Regions from separate parts of the Weizmannia sp. CD-2023 genome, predicted to be linked through region 3. Evidence: predicted binding sites of a transcription regulator. Region 3 holds the regulator's gene; each other region holds the start of a gene.
The links. The regulator Rex, encoded in region 3, represses fermentation and respiration genes when NADH is low (regulators of the CRP and FNR family bind a similar motif). The targets are predictions, from matches to a motif close to TTGTGAAATATTTCACAA.
Positions count from the first base shown of each region.

Region 1 (6,330 bases), on a different contig from region 3:
GTATCGGTCTTGTGCTGGCACTTGCCACGGCGCTGGCACGAATTTCCGGTATTAAAATACTGGAATGGATTGCCCGAATCTATGTCTCAGCAATCCGCGGAACCCCGTTGCTTGTGCAATTATTTATCATTTTTTACGGGCTGCCGTCTGTGCACATTACCATTGGTTCTTTTCCAGCCGCCATTATCGGCTTTTCGCTCAATGTCGGCGCGTATGCATCAGAAATTATCAGGGCAGCGATTTTGTCGATTCCAAAGGGACAATGGGAAGCAGCCTATTCGATCGGGATGAACTATTCACAGGCTTTGAGAAGAATTGTACTCCCACAGGCCGTCCGCGTATCGGTACCGCCACTTTCTAATACGTTTATCAGTCTCGTGAAGGATACGTCTCTTGCTTCCTTGATTTTGGTGGCCGATCTGTTCCGTAAAGCCCAGGAAATTGCCTCCACCACTTATCAATTTATGCTGCTGTATGTCGAAGCGGCCTTTTTGTACTGGGTGATTTGTTTGATTCTCTCAATAATCCAGCAAAAGTTGGAAGGCCGTTTTGATAAATACATCAGCAAGTAAGGAGGGACCTGTATGATTCGAATAGAAGGGTTACATAAACAATTCGGCAACCTTGAAGTGCTGAAAGGCATTGACTTAACCATTGAAAAAGGGAAAGTGATCGTCATCATCGGCCCATCCGGTTCTGGTAAAACCACGCTGCTCCGCTGTATGAATGCCCTTGAAATCCCAAATCAAGGCAGAGTACAGATCGGTGATGTATCCGTTGACTTTTCCCAACATCCCAATAAAAAAGAACGCGCGGCTTTGCGGCAAAAATCCGGCATGGTTTTCCAACAGTACAATCTTTTCCCGCATAAAACGGTTCTCGAAAATGTGATTGAGGGGCCTATCATTGTAAAAAGGAAAAACCGCCAGGATGCAGTAAAAAAAGCTGAAATGCTGCTGGAAAAGGTAGGCCTGCTTGATAAAAAAGATGCGTATCCGGCAAGCCTTTCCGGCGGTCAGCAGCAGCGCGCCGGGATTGCGCGGGCGCTTGCGATGGAGCCGGAAGTAATGCTGTTTGACGAACCGACATCCGCACTGGACCCGGAACTTGTGAGCGGCGTGCTAAATGTGATGAAGGAGCTTGCTGAAGAAGGGATGACAATGGCCGTTGTCACACACGAAATGCGGTTTGCCCGCGAAGTTGCAGACAAGGTGATTTTCATGGATGGCGGTGTCATCCTGGAGCAAGGCAAACCGGAAGAAGTATTCCATCATCCAAAAAACGCACGGACCAAGCAATTCCTGCAGCTGATTCAAAGCTAATGAAACGGATCAGGTTTTTCGATATAAAACGAGCTGCCCTCTATCAGGCAGCTCGTTTTATATTACTTGATTTTTTCAGCCGAAAAAGGGGATACGGTGTGTGTGTCAACAACAGCAACCGGCACTTTTTCTTTTTTCTTTGATGTTAAGAAGGCGTACATGGCACCGACAAAGACGCCGCCGCCAATCATATTGCCGAGCGTTACCACACCAAGGTTGTGCAAAATGCCCACGAGTGTAATGGTATCCGGGTGTGGTGCGGCAAGTGCCAGCGAGAACAGCACCATATTGGCAATGCTGTGTTCGTAGCCTGAAATGACGAAGCCAAACACGAGCAGCATCATCGAAGCGATTTTAGCCCCGTCTCCCTTTACGTTTATCGGAACCCAGAACCCTAAACAAACAAGCCAGTTACAAAGAATCGAACGGAAAAACATTTGGGCCGTCGTCAGGCTAATTTTCCCACCAACAACCGACATTAAAAACTGGCTGTTATCCGAATCCGCATAGAGTCCGCTGTAATGGATAAACAGCGCGAAAATCGCCGCACCGATCAAATTTCCGGCATACGTTGCCACCCAGTTTGTGAGCGCATCTTTCCAAGTTGTCGCTTTTTTTACCGTGCTCATTGTCATCATCATCGTATTGCCGGTAAAAAGCTCGCCGCCGCCAAACATAATAAGCACAAGCGCTGCGCCAAAAAATATTGAAGCCATAAAGGAAGTAACCGGAGACTTCGCATCAAAAAACGGCTCAGCAAGACGGTAACATATTATAATGGCAAAACCGATGAACATACTTGCCAACGCTGCTTTTGTCACATAACGAAGCAAGGATTCTTCCAGATATTTTTTCTTATTTAATGCCATTTGAACAACAGATTCAACGGCCTCGTACATAAACACCATCTCCAACATGAAAAATGTTTAATTGTGAATCATATCACAAACAACTGCCTTTCTATCATATCCCCTTTTTCCCTGTTTGTGTTTGTATATATTTTGAACGTTTATGAAGCGATTACACGAGAAAAGACTATTGATAGGCCGTCAGAGCTGCCCTATTTTACAAGCCAAAATCCGAGAAAATATTATATGTATATAATATTCATATTTAACAAAAAAGTATTGCTATTAAAGTCCTTTTTCATTAAAATAAGTTACAGAAAGAGAAGATTTGAGGAAGGATATAGAAAAAAATTAATTGAACGGAAAATTGCGGAGGGTACAAATGCTGCAAAGTCATTCTTATCGAATACTACATAATAAACTCAGTTTGGTTTGTCTTCTCCTTATTTTATTCATTCCTTGTGTGGAAATCATACAATTACTTATCAACCAAATCCAGTTTGGTGATAAGTGGGATCCTGCTTTTGCATTTTTCCTGACAGGCTCAAGCAGAGCGCATGGAGCACAAATCGTCTTAATTTGGTTTTTGCCAATTTATTTCTTGATTGCTTTTTCGGACGATGCCATATTGGATTATAAATTGGGATACAGAAATGTAGTCGTTAATAAAATCGGAATCAAAAAATACTGTTCAGAAAAGATACTATATAAGATGAACTTAAGTTTTTGACAGCTCTAATCTAACAAGCAGCCGGTCAATGACTTCTTGGCTCTTTTGGCTGGCTTGTTTCATAAATTCCGCCACGTGGGAGCGAATTTGGTAAAATTTGCTGAAAAAGACGTTGTTTACGACATCTTGCTTTAGCCACTTCCATAATCCTTCCACTGGGTTCTACTCAGGGCTGTATTTAGGAAGAAAAACAAATTCCATTCGTGGATTTTCTTTCAGGAAATCCTTGATAAATTGTGATTGATGCACTTTGCTGTTGTCCAAAACCATTACAATTTTACCTTGCGGGTATTTACTTAAAATGAGTTCTACAAAACGTCTAAAGGCCAAGGAATTACTTTTTTCTTCTTCATAGTGCGTAATTTCGCCGGTTTCATAGTTTATGGCAGCGAACAGCTTTGCACCCTTATGCTGGCCGTATGTTTTGATTTTTCGCTGCTGTCCTTTTGGGAACCAGTTATACTGCAGAGCCTGATAAGCACGGATGAATGCCTCATCTTCGAATAACAGGTGATCGATGATCCCATTCTCCAGTTGCTGTTTTAGCTTTAGGAAAGTGACTTCTTTGAATGCTTTTTGCTCTTCAGGATCTGCTTTTGCCAAAGTATATGTGGCCTTTGTATAGCTAAACCCAAGCCGGTGTAACATTTTAGAAACGCCCCTTGGGGTATACGACTGTTGAAATTCACGCTGGATCCAATCGGCGATTAACGGGAGCGTCCAAGTGTATTTTGCTTCGAACCCAACTTCTGCAGGGGTTTTGTTTATAATGGTTTCGGCCAACTGCTTTTGTTGATCTTCCGTTAATTTCTCAGGTTTACCTGTTGGTTTTTTCATTTGAAGGCTGGAGATTCCTCCTTCTTCATAAGCATGACAGTAATTCATGACCGTTTGCCGGGTACGTCCTATAATCTTAGCAATTTCTGGATAAGTCCGGCCTTCTAAATGTAACAGCACAGAGAGATAACGCTCATAAAGATGTTTATCCCTTGTGTTTTGCATAGCGTTTCGCAATTGTTCAAGTTCTTGATTCAACATTTTTTCTCCGCCCTTTTTAGGATAGTTACAATCTATATACCCAAAAAAGGACCGAGGAAGTGAGCAAAAATGATTAATTCGTTTTATATAGATTAAAAAAAGATAAGAATGGAGATTACTTCATTCAACATTCCGGTTATTACAGAGTGGGAAAACAACTGCAAGAAGGAAAATATAGATTGTCTTTTGTTGACCATGAAAAAACGCATAACCGAAAACCATTTGTACAAATCACCTCATCAGATAGTACTATCCGTCAATCTTATTCATTTGAAAAGAAAAACCAAAGACAAATTAAATTGAACCTTAAAAATCAGGAAATATTAGAAATCCATAAAGGTTTCTCAAATGAATACCAAAATTACGTTATTTTGCTACAACCGCTGAGCAAATCATAAATTCCAAAACGGGCGATGAACGTACGATTTGTGTGCTTGTCGCTTTGTCTAATTTTACGTAACCCCTCCTAGGTAAACCATCAGGGAGCCATTTGCTTTGAATCTCTCGTATGGTTCTTCTAAAGGGGATTTTTTTCGTCCCTCTCCAATCCAACAGGCTCATCTTCCACTTGCCCAGAACCTGGTATGCATTGCGGGCGGTGGTTGCAATCCGGAAAATTTGCGCCAGCTGTTTTTTCCGTCGCGACATGGACGCCTGTCTTTTGAAAAAAGGTATAGACAAAAAATACCTGCAGGCCGGACACTTGGAAAAAGTGCCCAGCCTGCAGGTGCCAGTTTACTCAAATTCCCCTCCGTCTTCTTCCTTACATCGCTGCTTTTATAATCGCTTCCACTTCTTTTTGTGTTGGTTTGCGCGGGTTTGTGGCTGCGCACGCGTCCTGCATCGCATGCTGGGCGAGGATTTCGATATCTTCTTCTTTAGCCCCGAGTTCTTTAAAGCCTTTCGGAATGTTCAGCTGTGCTGCCAACCTTTCTATTGCTGTAATGGCTTTTTCCGCCGCTTCGTCGACGCTCAGGCCATCCGTCTTCTCACCCAGTGCAACGGCAATTTCTGCAAATCTTTCTTTCCGCGCAATCAGATTGAAACGGCACACATGCGGGAGCAAAATCGCATTGCAAACGCCGTGCGGCAAGTTATAGAAACCGCCGAACTGGTGCGCAATCGCGTGGACATAGCCCAAAGATGCATTATTAAACGCCATGCCTGCCAAATACTGCGCATATACCATTTGTTCACGCGCTTCCATATCATTGCCGTTTGCAACAGCCTTTGGCAAATATTGCGGAATAATTTGGATCGCTTTAATGGCGCATGCATCTGTTACCGGTGTGGCCGCAGTTGAAACATACGCTTCCACTGCATGGGTCAAAGCGTCAAGCCCCGTTGCCGCAGTTAAAGACGGCGGCATCCCGACCATTAATAATGGATCATTAATGGACAAAACCGGTGTCACATGTTTATCTACAATCGCCATTTTCACTTTCCGACTCGTATCGGTAATAATCGTAAATTTTGTCATTTCGCTGGCAGTCCCGGCTGTTGTATTAATTGCAACGAGCGGCACCATTGGTTTTTCAGAACGGTCCAGCCCTTCATAATCATGGATTTTGCCCCCATTGGCCGCAACGAGCCCGATCCCTTTTGCACAGTCATGCGCGCTCCCGCCGCCAAGTGAAACGATTGAATCGCAATTTTCTTCATGATAGGTTTTTAACCCGTCTTCCACATTTTTGTCTGTCGGATTTGGTTCAGCCTTCGGATAGATCGCCACTTCCAGGCCGGCTTCTTTTATATAGGCTGCAATTTTTTCGGAATACCCCAGTTGGTGGAGCCCTTCATCGGTTACAATCAGCGGTCTGCGACACCCAAGATTTTTCAGCCTGTTTCCAATTTCTTCTGCCGTCCCCTGTCCAAACAAGTTTACGGAAGGCATTTGAAAATCAGTACGTAATCCTGTTAACATCTTTCCCCACTCCTTTTATGTAACTGCTTACATGAAAAATATAACGCAAACGCTTTCATCTGGCTGTGCCAATTTTGTGAAATATTGAGCATGTTACCAAATCACAAACTCTCCCCAAGAAAAATAATCATGTGAAAAACTGATCAATTTGTGTTATAACACGCTTTCATCGCATTTTTCTATTATATATCTACGGCCAAATGTTTTGAACATTCTTTGACAACTGTTTTTTTTGGCCCCAAAATGTGAACGCTATCACTATCTTTTTAAAATCGACCATGCTAAAATGAAAGCGTAATAAGAAATGTTCACTATTTAACAAACAAACATCCAATTCTGAAGGCAGCTCATTAATAGGCTTAAAGGAGGCCATTTAAAATGACTGAACAATTACTGACAAAAGCAACGCTCTCCAAAAAACAATGGGAAGGCTTCAAAGGAGGAAACTGGCAAAAAGAAATCGATGTA
Region 1 covers NZ_JARTJQ010000034.1:10,579-16,908, forward strand. The annotation lists gene P9687_RS04735 (amino acid ABC transporter permease) at 1-572, shown strand, start outside; gene P9687_RS04740 (amino acid ABC transporter ATP-binding protein) at 585-1,322, shown strand; gene P9687_RS04745 (formate/nitrite transporter family protein) at 1,385-2,221, opposite strand; partial or broken gene P9687_RS04750 (IS630 family transposase) at 2,889-3,938, opposite strand; gene P9687_RS04755 (hypothetical protein) at 4,085-4,336, shown strand; gene P9687_RS04760 (iron-containing alcohol dehydrogenase) at 4,702-5,862, opposite strand; gene pflB (formate C-acetyltransferase) at 6,241-6,330, shown strand, end outside.
Region 1: the regulator Rex is predicted to act here: its motif matches at 2,253-2,270, upstream of P9687_RS04745 (formate/nitrite transporter family protein).

Region 2 (6,330 bases), on a different contig from region 3:
GAAAAAAATCGTCCCTTTCTTAACGTAGAGCCATTCTACGTTAAGGAAGACCGCCAGAAATCATCCCTATCTTAACGTAGATCCTCGTTCCTTACCTTAAAAACCCGTCTAAGTGAAGTGATCGCCAAAATTCTGGCTATTTCCTTCACTTAGACGGGCTCTATGTTAACGGATCAACAATTTTTAAATTGCTTCTTTTTCATAGACACGGGCTACATGAGCGTTTTCGCCAAAACCTCTTCGGTTCCCTTCACGTAAAGTGCGCCTCTTCCAAAATGAAAGCCATTATTTTGCTTCAACGCCTTCAAAAGCTTTGCGTAAAATGTCTTCCAATTCGCTGACAAGCGGCAATTTAGGGTTTGCAGGTGTGCATTGGTCTTCAAATGCGCGGTCTGCAATAATGGCAACCCGTTTTTCAAAGTCCGCCCGGTTCACGCCGGCTGCTTTTAAGCTAAGCGGAATATTGAACAGTTTGCACATCCGGATGATTTCCTGGCAAAGGCTTTCGACACCTTCTTCTGTCGTGCTTGCCGGAAGACCAAGTACGCGCGCGATTTCCGCGTAGCGTTGATCCGCAATAAAATGTTCGTATTTCGGGAATGCCGCAAATTTTTTCGGCTTTTGCGCGTTATAGCGGATGACATGCGGCAACAGAATCGCGTTAGCCCGGCCGTGCGGAATATGGAATTCAGCGCCGATTTTATGGGCAAGTGAATGGTTGATGCCAAGGAATGCATTCGAGAACGCCATCCCTGCCAAAGTCGATGCATTGTGCATTTTTTCGCGTGCCAGTGCATCATTGCCATTTGCGTATGCTTTCGGCAAGTATTCGTGAACAAGCTGGATGGCCTTAATTGCCAGACCGTCCGTATAGTCGTTGGCCATGTTGGATACATAGGCTTCAATCGCATGGGTCAAAACGTCCATCCCGGTATCGGCTGTTACGGATTTCGGAACGGTCATAACAAACTGCGGGTCAATGATCGCAACATCCGGTGTCAGTTCATAGTCTGCGAGCGGATATTTTGTGTTGTTCTTTTTATCCGAAATGACGGCGAAAGAAGTCACTTCAGAACCGGTGCCCGATGTGGTCGGAATGCAGACCAGCTGCGCTTTTTCACCCAGTTTCGGGAATTTGGCAACCCGTTTCCGGATGTCCATAAATTTTTGCTTCAATTCGTTGAAATCAACTTCCGGATGCTCATAGAACAGCCACATGCCTTTTGCAGCATCCATCGCCGACCCGCCGCCAAGCGCGATAATGACATCCGGCTGGAAGCTTGCCATAGCTGCGGCACCTTTCCGAACCGTTTCAATAGACGGATCCGGTTCGACTTCTGAGAAAATTTCACAGTGCACATAGTCCGGGCGTTTCCGCAAGTAATACAGTACTTTCTCAACGAATCCAAGCCTGACCATATCCGGATCGGTGACAATAAAGGCACTTGAGATATCCGGCATTTTTTCCAGGTATTGGACCGAGTTCTTTTCAAAATACACGCGCGGTGGAATTTTAAACCATTGCATATTGACTCTCCGTTTCGCCATTGTTTTTACATTGTAAAGATTGATGACACCGACGTTTGTGGACACCGAGTTGCCGCCGAACGTGCCGCAGCCGAGTGTCAAAGAAGGCATATAGGCATTGTAAATGTCGCCGATTGCCCCTTGCGAAGACGGGGAGTTGACAATGATCCGGCCGGCTTTCATTTTTAAGCCGTATTGTTCAATGACTTCATCGTTTGTCGAATGGATCACAGCCGAGTGGCCAAGCCCGCCGAATTCGAGCATGGCTTCTGCAAATTCGAAACCTTGTTTTGTGCTGTTGGCTTTGTAACAGGCCAAAACCGGGCTTAATTTTTCTCTGGAAAGCGGGTAGTCCGGGCCGACACCTGTAAGTTCAGCGATTAAAATTTTGGTATCTTCCGGAACGTCCACGCCTGCCATTTTCGCAATTTCATAGGCCGGTTTGCCGACAATGGCGCTGTTGACGGATTGCGTCTTTTCATTGATGACGGTTTTCTCAACCTTTTTCTTCTCCGCTTCATTCAGGAAGTAGCAGTGATTTGCAATCAATTCGTTTTTCACATTGTCATAAATTTCTTTGTCGATGATGACAGCCTGTTCCGACGCACAGATCATGCCGTTGTCAAACGTTTTGGACAAAATCAGGTCATTGACGGCGCGTTTGATATCAGCAGATTTTTCAATATAGCAAGGGACGTTTCCCGGCCCGACGCCAAGCGCAGGTTTCCCGCTCGAATAGGCGGACTTTACCATGCCGGAACCGCCCGTGGCAAGAATCAGTGAAATACCCGCATGGTTCATCAATTGCTGTGTCGCTTCAATGGCCGGTTTTTCGATCCATTGGATGCAGTTTTCCGGCGCGCCGGCTTTCACAGCAGCGTCAAGCATGACTTTTGCGGCATGGCTGCTGCATTTTTGCGCGGACGGATGGAATGCGAAAATAATTGGGTTGCGTGTTTTAATGGCAATTAATGCTTTAAACATCGTGGTTGATGTCGGGTTCGTTACAGGAGTGACCCCGGCAATCACGCCGACCGGTTCCGCAAATTTAACAATCCCTTCATTATTGTTTTCGTCAATGATGCCGACTGTTTTGTTATATTTAATGTTGTGATAGATGTATTCTGTTGCAAACAAGTTTTTTGTCATTTTATCTTCATATACGCCGCGCCCTGTTTCTTCCACGGCCATTTTGGCGAGCACCATATGCTGTTCCAACCCGGCAAGTGCCATTTGTTTTACGATATTGTCCACTTGTGCCTGATCCAGTTCCATAAATTCACGCAGTGCTTTTTGCCCTTTTGCGACGAGGGAATCGACCATTTCCGTGATTTGCGCAGATTTGCCAACAACTTTTTCATCGATTGCCATGTTCGTGGCCCCCATTCTAAATGTTTTTGTGAATAATTTCACATGATAGACTAAAAAATATAATTTGTGAAGTATTTCACATGATTTTCTGCCGTTTTACATTTGTTTCTTTTCTTTATGGCTTTATTATAGGCGATTTCACATGCTATGGCTGTGTCAGATTGGTGACAAATGAATAAATCATTTATAAACTTTTTTCTTTAAAATATTGCTTTCCAGCCATGATTCAATTAAAATAAGTTTTTTCCGCCTTTTTACATTGTAAGTGCTTACATTTTATATTTGAATATTTATGCAAAATTACGTATAGAAATTGCCGTAAAAAAACCGCTTCTCGCTTGTGAAACCTGCACATTCACAAGGCAGAAACGGAAAAGGAGATGAATTTTATGCAAATCCATCTCCCAGGTGTGTTAGAAATATCTTTTTTTCCAAAAAATAAGGGCTGTAACACTGGAAAGAACCAGAGAGGCCAAAAACGCCAGCCAAAACCCATGGGGGCTTGATTGCCATGGCAGGCCGTGAAGATTCATTCCGAAAAAGCTGGATACCATCGTTGGCAGGGAAAGGATAATCGTGACCGTCGTCAAAAATTTCATCACGCCGTTCACGTTATTGGAAATGACAGAAGCATAGGCATCCATCATGCCGCTTAAAATATTGCTGTGCACTTCACACATTTCGATTGCCTGTTTGACTTCAATCATGACGTCATCCAGTAAGTCCATGTCATCTTCATATACTTTTAGAAAATGCTGCCGTGTCATTTTTTCCATGACGATTTTATTGGCTTTTAATGAGGTAGTGAAATACACGAGCGTTTTTTCAAGGCTCAACAGTTCGAACAGTTCCTCGTTTCGCATCGATTCGTGCAATTCGCGTTCGATCAGGCTTGATCTGCGGTCGATATATTTTAAATAGTTTAAATAATAACTTGCAACTTCATATAGAATTTGAAGGGTAAATCTGGTTTTCATGTAGGTGTAAAACCCGCGCACCCGTCTGTGGATAAACTTTCCGATAATCGGATTATCCTGCAGGCAGACCGTGATGAAATAAAAAGGCGTGACGATAATCCCGAGCGGAATCGTATCATACAGCGCGGAGTCCACATCGTCCTTTACCTTAACGGGAAGGCCGACAATGATTAAAATATCATCGTCTTCTTTTTCAATACGGGAGCGTTCATCGACATCCAGCGGGTCTTTAATAAAATCGGCCGGTATATTCGTTTGCTGGACAACCTGGTTGATTTCTTCCTCTGTCGGGTTCACCAGGTTCACCCAGCATCCTTTTGACAAAGTTTCTGTTTCCTTCAGTTTGCCGTTTTCGTCCGTTAAATACATATTTAACATGCAGGCCACCTCCTCTTCTCTTTTGAGGAAGCTCAAGCATACTTTACTCTTCCAGAGACTGATAACCTGTAGGATTGGTCGAGGCCAGTATGAAGACTTCCTCTTGCTTATGTTTCATGCACGACCTCGGATGCGCGTCAGAATCCATCAGTTATCATCTCCTTTTTTCTTCGATTCATAAATAGCTGCGAAACCTGCAACCATTATATTATACCACAATATAGTATGCCTGAATATGTCCGCTTGTTATTTTTTAGCCGGATTATCCGCGAAAAAAACTTCTATAAAAATAAAAAAGCAATATAATGGCACAATTGTGCATCATATTGCTTCGTGATGGGACATGAGGGGCTCGAACCCACGACCCGCTGATTAAGAGTCAGCTGCTCTTCCAACTGAGCTAATGTCCCGCAGATGACAATCATTATATTATCACAAATCCGGGAAAGATGCAACGAAAAATTTTTTAGATCTGGGCCGAGAGGATGATTCGTCCCGGCCCGATTGATTCTTATTTTGCAGCTTTTTCCGGACATCGCACATTTTTAGCTAAAAATTTCAATTTGAGGCGCCTGTTTACTCGGCCCCAATAAGTCGCAATGACGCGTGTCAATTGAACCGGTACTTTTACTTTATGCCCCATCGCGTTCAGCCCGAATGGCAGCTCTCTTGCGCCCGAAGAGAAGGCTCGCCGCGATAAACCCGGCGCAGGAAATAAGGACCGGCAGCACCACTGTATGCAATCCGAACGGGTTTGGATGCAAGCGGTCCAGCAGAATGTACGAGCCCATGCCGAGTATCATAGAACAAACCGCGCCGTACTTGTTTCCTTTATTCCAGTACAAGCCGAAAATCACCGGCCATATAAAAACGGATTCCAGGCCGCCAAAGGAAAACAAGTTGAGCCATATGATCAATTTCGGCGGGCTGAGCGACAACAGCACGACAATGACGGCAATCGCTGCGGTCACGCTGAAACTTGCCGCTTTCATCTGTTTTTCGGATGCGTTCGGTTTCACATAATTCAAATAAAGGTCTTTGACAAGCGCGGAACCGACGAGAATGAGGAGCGCATCAACGGTAGACATAATTGCGGCCATCGGAGCAGCAAGCACGATACCGGCCGGCACAGGCGGCAGCACTTTCATCGTTAATAGCGGCATTACCGTATCGGGCACTTTCACACCCGGTATGACAGCACGTGCCATCACGCCAATAAAATGCATGCCGAACATAATAAACCCAATGACAATGGTACCGATGATGATCGCCCTGTGCATCGCCCGGGAATCTTTGTAGGACATCGCACGGACCGTAATTTGCGGCAGGCCGACGACACCAATCCCGACCAAAATCCAAAACGACGACACATAGGCAGGGCTCAGGCTGTGCCCGTGTCCGAACGGCGTAATCAGATCCGGGTCCTCTGCAGCAAGTTTGTGCATAATCGGTTCCATCCCGCCGCCCGCTTTAATGGTTGCCACCAGTAAAATAAGCGTGCCAAGAAACATGACCGTGCCCTGGACTGCATCTGTCACCGCCACTGCGCGAAATCCCCCGACTACGACAAACAGCGTAACAGAAGCGGCAAAAATTAGGAGCGACGCCGTATACGACAATCCGGTCAGCGATTCAACAAGGCGCGCACCGCCGATCCACTGTGCCGTCATCGATGAAAACAGAAAAATAATAATGCTTGCTGCCGCCAAAATGACGACGGCATCACTTTGATAACGGCTTTTTAAAAAGTCAATCAGCGTCACCGCCTCATATTTGCGTGCCATAATCGCAAATTTTTTCCCGAGCACCATCAGGACAAAATAGCCGGTTGAAAGCTGTGCCATAGAAAGAAGCACCCAGCCAAGCCCCTGTGTGTACGCCACACCCGGCCCGCCGATAAAGCTGCTGGCGCTCCCGTATGTCGCCACCATCGTCATCGCGAGGATAAAACCGCCGAGCTGCCGTTTTCCGAGAAAATATTCCTGTACAAAAGATTGCGTTTTGATCACGTATTGATTGGCCCAAAAACCAACGGCAAAAATAATGAGCAAAAAAATGAGCAGTGGTGCCAATACCG
Region 2 covers NZ_JARTJQ010000027.1:58,708-65,037, reverse strand. The annotation lists gene adhE (bifunctional acetaldehyde-CoA/alcohol dehydrogenase) at 286-2,898, opposite strand; gene P9687_RS03310 (magnesium transporter CorA family protein) at 3,312-4,253, opposite strand; tRNA gene P9687_RS03305 (tRNA-Lys) at 4,591-4,663, opposite strand; gene panF (sodium/pantothenate symporter) at 4,886-6,330, opposite strand, start outside.
Region 2: the regulator Rex is predicted to act here: its motif matches at 2,963-2,980, upstream of adhE (bifunctional acetaldehyde-CoA/alcohol dehydrogenase).

Region 3 (6,330 bases):
AGGTACGCGTCAGCAATATGATTGCGCGCTCCTTATACAGGAAGCTCGGATTTCGGGAAGGCGGCATCCGGAAAGGCTATTACACGGATAATTATGAAGACGCAATTGTGATGTGGGTGAATTTATAAATGGAAAAAGATTTGTTGGTATTAGGCATAGAAACGAGCTGCGATGAAACGGCTGCAGCTGTCATTAAAAACGGGACGGAAATTGTTTCCAATGTGGTCGCTTCCCAGATTGAAAGCCACAAACGGTTCGGCGGGGTGGTGCCAGAGCTTGCATCCCGCCACCATGTCGAGCAAATTACCATTGTCATTGAGGAAGCGATGCAGCAGGCAGACGCGGCTTTTAAAGACCTGGATGCGATCGCCGTGACAGAAGGGCCCGGGCTTGTGGGCGCGTTGCTTGTTGGCGTCAATGCCGCAAAGGCGCTCAGTTTCGCGCATCAGATTCCACTTGTCGGTGTCCATCATATTGCCGGCCATATTTATGCGAACCGGATCGGGCATGAAATGAAGTTTCCGCTGCTTGCGCTTGTCGTTTCAGGCGGTCATACGGAGCTTGTGCTGATGAAGGGCCATGCCGAGTTTGAAGTAATCGGCGAAACGAGAGATGATGCGGCAGGGGAAGCTTATGACAAAGTAGCACGAACGTTGAACCTTCCTTATCCGGGCGGTCCGCAGATTGACCGGCTTGCCCATGAAGGAAAGCCAAATGTTGATTTGCCGCGATCCTGGCTGGAAGGGACTTATGATTTCAGTTTCAGCGGGCTCAAATCAGCCGTCATTAACACCCTCCATAATGCCGCGCAGCGCGGGGAAAGCATCCGGCCTGAAGATATGGCCGCAAGCTTCCAGCAAAGTGTGATTGATGTATTGGTCGGTAAAACCGTGGAGGCGGTAAAAGCGTTTGGCGTCAAAGAAGTGCTGGTCGCCGGCGGTGTTGCCGCGAACAAAGGATTGCGCGCTGCCCTTTCAGAAGCATTCCGGGATCTCCCTGAAGTGGCGTTGCGCATCCCGCCGATCCAGTTATGCACAGACAATGCGGCGATGATTGCCGCATGCGGGACGGTGCTTTTTGAAAAGGGAAAAAGAAGCTCCCTTGACTTAAATGCTTATCCCGGGCTGGACATTGAAAACTTTTAAACAGGGTTGTGAAAAACCGGTGTATGGGAATCGTCCATACACCGGTTTTTTTGGAGATATGCAGGGGAATTGTGCACAATCTGTGGAAAAGTTGTTGATAAATGATTGGACTTGTGTAAAACTTTTAAAATTTTTTCCGGACAGGTTGTGGGTATTGTGGATAAATCTGTTGATAATTGTGGATTTTGTGGAAAAACGTTTTGGAAAGCAAGAAATCAATATACCGCCTGTGCATAAATCTGTGCATGGCGCGAGATGCCAAAATAAAAACCTGTGCAGAAAATTTCCACACAGGTCCAAACATTACTCCGCCAGTTCTGCCCATTCTTCCATCAGCGCGTCCAGCTCCAATTTCCGTTGCTCCAGTTCTTCTGTCAGCTCGCGGATTTTAATATGGTCCTGAAAGATTTCCGGGTCGGCCATTTTTTCTTCCCGGTCATGAATTTCTGTTTCCAACGTTTCAATTCTTGTTTCAATTTCTTCAATCCTCCGCTTTTTTTGCCGCTCGCGTTTTTTTGCTTCTTTATCCTGCCGGTAGTTGTTTTTCGCCGGCTGTTCCGCTTTAACCTTTTCTTGTTTCGTGTTTTCCAGGCGTGCAATTTCCAGCATTTCTTCTTTTTTTTGCACATAATAATCATAGTCGCCGAGAAATTCACGGGTTCCCTCCGGCGAGAGCTCCACCACTTTTGTGGCAATCCGGTTAATGAAATAGCGGTCGTGGGAAATGAACAAAATCGTTCCCGGGTAATCGATGAGCGCATTTTCCAGTACTTCTTTACTGTCCAAATCAAGGTGGTTTGTCGGTTCATCTAAAATTAGAAAGTTCGCCTTTTCCAGCATCAATTTGGCGAGGGCAAGCCGGGCTTTTTCGCCGCCGCTTAAGGATGAGACGGTTTTTAAAACGTCATCGCCGGAAAAAAGAAAATTCCCGAGTGCCGTGCGGATTTCTTTTTCTGTTTTCAGCGGGTATGTATCCCATAATTCCCGGAGGACCGTTTTATTGGAAGATAAGTCGGCCAGTTCTTGATCGTAATAGCCGGTCATAACGTTGGAGCCATATTCGATCGTGCCGGATATCAGCGGGATTCTCCGGATAATCGATTTCAAAAGCGTTGACTTGCCGATGCCGTTCGGGCCGACAAGGGCAACACTGTCTTGTTTTTTGACTGAAAGATGGATGTTTTTGGCAACCGGCTCCCCGTCGTAGCCGATGGCAGCATCCCGGACATGAAGGACTTCGTTCCCGCTTTGTTTGGCAATTTCAAACGAAAACCGGGCAGATTTTTCATCGCCAAGCGGCTTGTCCATCAATTCCATTTTTTCCAGTTGTTTCCTCCTACTTTGCGCCCGCTTTGTCGTGGTGGCACGGGCAATGTTTTTTTGGATGAATGCCTGCAATTTCGCAACTTCTTCCTGCTGCTTTTCATATTGTTTGACCTCTCGCTCGTACTGGGCGGCTTTTTGTTCCAGATACCGGCTGTAGTTGCCGTGGTATTTTTTAATGGAATGCCTTGAAATTTCATAGACCTGGTTGACGACTTTATCCAGAAAATAACGGTCATGGGACACGATCAGAATGGCGCCTTCATAGCCTTGTAAATATTGCTCCAGCCAGGTGAGCGTTTCGATATCGAGATGGTTTGTCGGCTCATCCAAAATGAGGATGTCCGGCTTTGTGAGCAGCAATTTCGCCAATGCAAGGCGTGTTTTTTGCCCGCCGCTTAATGTCCGGATCGGGGTGTTGTAGTCGTACTGGTCAAAACGGAAGCCATGCAGAACTGACCGGATATCCGCTTCGATCTGATATCCGCCTTCATCTTTAAAACGTGTCTGCAAAGTATCATAAGCATGCAGCACTTTTTCATACTCCGCCGGGCGGTTATAAATCTTAGGGTCGGCCATTTTTTGTTCGTATTCGCGAAGCTGTTTTTCCATATCCAGCAAATTTTTAAAAACCGACATCATTTCGTCCCAAATGGACAGATCCGATTCGAGTCCGGTATTTTGGGCGAGATAACCGATTTCGACACCATTCGGCATAATGATGGAACCTTCATCATAAGAAAGCTGGCCGGCGATGATTTTCAGGAGGGTCGATTTGCCGGCCCCGTTTCTCCCGACCAAGGCAATCCGGTCTTTTGTTTGAATTTCTAATTTTATATCCGATAAAATAAGTTCAGCGCCATAATATTTTGTGACTTGTTGAACTTGCAGCAACATCATCTTTATGTTCACCTCTATACCATTGTAAGTGTACAGGAAGGCGAACTGCAACTCAACCGGCGTGATCGGAATTTGTCAAAAAACTTTTCACATAAATTCGTAAAAACCCATGAAAAAAATGCTTACTTGTGATATATTTAACATAGTTGGAGAGAGAAAAAGGCGCATGCAGGCATTTTTTTAAAACATATTTTTTCTTTGCTCAGATAGGAGTAATATTATAATGAAGAATGGCAGCGCTGCCATTCTGGAATGGACGCACGATTGGAACCAACAGCACAAAAAACTTAAGCTTTCAACTTGGGGGATTTCACATGAAGGATGAATCAGTAAAAATACCGCAAGCCACTGCAAAACGGCTTCCATTATATTACCGGTACCTGAGAAATTTATATACACTTGGCAAGCAAAGGGTATCCTCGGCGGAACTGAGTGAAGCGGTGAAAGTCGACTCCGCTACGATACGCAGGGATTTTTCCTACTTCGGGGCACTTGGAAAAAAAGGTTATGGTTATAATGTAAAATATTTATTGTCTTTTTTCGGCAAGACGCTGAACCAGGATGAGATCACAGATGTAGCGCTGGTTGGCGTTGGGAACCTCGGTACAGCCCTTTTGAATTACAATTTTTCGAAGAATAACAGCGCACGGATTGTGATGGCATTTGACAATGACCCCGGGAAGGTGGGGAGCCATGTTGGCAATGTGCCTGTTTACAGCATGGACGAATTAAGAGAACGGCTTTGCGCGGAAGATGTGACGGTTGTGATTTTGACGGTCCCCGCTTCCAGTGCCCAGGCAGTGACAGACGAGCTTGCCAGTACAAATGTAAAAGGCGTTTTAAACTTTACACCTGCCCGGCTGAACGTGCCGCCGGATATCCGCGTCCATCATATTGACCTGGCCGTGGAACTGCAGGCACTGATCTACTTTTTAAAACATTATTCAAATGATGAAGAAAATTTGAAAGAAACAAAAGAGCCGGTTGCGAAGCCATAGCCAAAAAGCTTTTTTTCCGTTATCATAGTGGGTACAGGGGGTGGCCCGATTGAAAACGGAATGCAGGCGCAAATGGCAATGGCCGGATTTGGCTGTGGCGTGCAAAGGGAAAAGGGCGGATTCAACGCCGGCACTTAAAGGGGAACGGCGATGAATACGAAAAAAATGCCGGTTACCGGACACATCCAGGAATTGAGAAAGCGGTTAATTACCGTTCTCATTTTCTTTCTGTTTGCCCTGGTTGTTGGCTTTTTTACCGCAAAACCTGTTATACGTTATTTGCAGCATGCCAAAAATGCCGGCATGTTCACGATGAATGCCTTCAGGGTAACCGATCCTATTAAGGTTTTTATGGAAGTTTCGGTTGTGATCGCATGCCTATTGACCCTGCCGGTGATTTTGTACCAGCTTTGGGCGTTTATAAGCCCGGGGCTGTATGAGAAAGAAAAGAAACTGACATTAAGTTACATTCCTGTTTCCATCTTGCTTTTTATAGCCGGCGTTTCTTTTTCCTATTTCGTGCTTTGTCCGCTGATGGTGAAGTTTATGATGGGCTTGTCAAATGAAATGGGCATTCGTGCGGTGATCGGGATCCGGGAGTATATTCAGTTTCTGCTAGAGATCACGCTTCCGTTTGGCTTTGTGTTCCAAATGCCGGTCGTGGTCCTGTTTCTGACCCGGCTTGGCATCATTACGCCGAGACTGTTGAAAAAGGTAAGAAAATATGCGTATCTTGCTTTGATTGCAGCTGCCGGCATCATCACCCCGCCGGACGTGTTTTCGCAGCTGATTACCTTTGTTCCACTCGTTTTGCTGTATGAAGCAAGCACACTGATTTCGAAAATGGCGTACCGCAATGCCAAAAAAGCGGCAAAAGAAATGCCAATGGATGAACAGACGATTGCTTCTGAATAAGAAAGCCGTTTTCCGGACGGAGCCGGAAAACGGCTTTTATTTTTTCACTGAGTTTTTCAGCTTGAAATGGAGAAAGATCAGCCTGATGCCGGAACCCAGATCCAATGTTGCAATCAACAGCAGTAAATAAGAAAAAAAGCCCCAGCCGCCCACTTGTACCTGCTGAATGGCAAAATAAGTGAACAAAGCCCCGAGCAGGCAGTTTACAATCCCTGAAAAAAGTGGTCTCATCATAGAAGTCCTCCAATTGAGCTGTAAATTTCATGTACGGATGTCTGCAGAACGGACGGGTGCAAAAGCAGCCTCACGACCACAATCGTGTTCATGGAAACATGCGCAAACATGGAAACGGTGATCCGGTTTGTTTTCTCGTATAAATAAGCGAGCGTCAGCCCTAAAAGGGAATATAAAAACAAGTGGCTCGGTTCGGTATGCGCGAGTCCGAAAATAACCGAGCTGACAATACCGGATAAAAGGAATGAAAAGCGCCTGCGCAGCGTGCCGAAAATGATTTTCCGAAAAACGATTTCCTCGAGAATCGGCCCTGCGATCGAGCTGATGAGGATGACGAGCGGAAATCTTTCAATCAGCGCCATGATTTGCTGCGTATTGTTGGAGGCAGCCGGGGCACCGAATAATGATTCAATGATCGCGGCTGCAGTCTGGGCAAAGAAACAAAGAAAGACGCCGCCTATTGCCCATATGGCGGATGGCGCGGCCGGAAGCGGTTCAGTCCGGTCTGTTTCTTTCTTTGCGGCTTTTCTTAAAAAGTACAGGACGATGATCAGCCCGATGATAAAGCTGATGACGGTCCAAAGCGGGGGCGTCAATGTCCGCATGCTGTCTGCCGGTTCGTGGAAAACGTTCACCCCGGCATAGTAGAGCAACGGATACCCGACGGCGCCGGACAGCAGCATAAGGATGTACGTCACGAGAATATACACATACTCTTTTTTCACGCGTTCTTTTCCTTTCTTGCCAGTTCAAAGTTTAAAGGATCGCAAATTCGTCCAATATGTTCATTGTACTATTGAACCGGGCGGGGTTCA
Region 3 covers NZ_JARTJQ010000044.1:24,637-30,966, reverse strand. The annotation lists gene rimI (ribosomal protein S18-alanine N-acetyltransferase) at 1-128, shown strand, start outside; gene tsaD (tRNA (adenosine(37)-N6)-threonylcarbamoyltransferase complex transferase subunit TsaD) at 129-1,145, shown strand; gene P9687_RS06365 (ABC-F family ATP-binding cassette domain-containing protein) at 1,449-3,368, opposite strand; gene P9687_RS06360 (redox-sensing transcriptional repressor Rex) at 3,683-4,366, shown strand; gene tatC (twin-arginine translocase subunit TatC) at 4,517-5,281, shown strand; gene P9687_RS06350 (YdiK family protein) at 5,318-5,515, opposite strand; gene P9687_RS06345 (CPBP family intramembrane glutamic endopeptidase) at 5,512-6,240, opposite strand.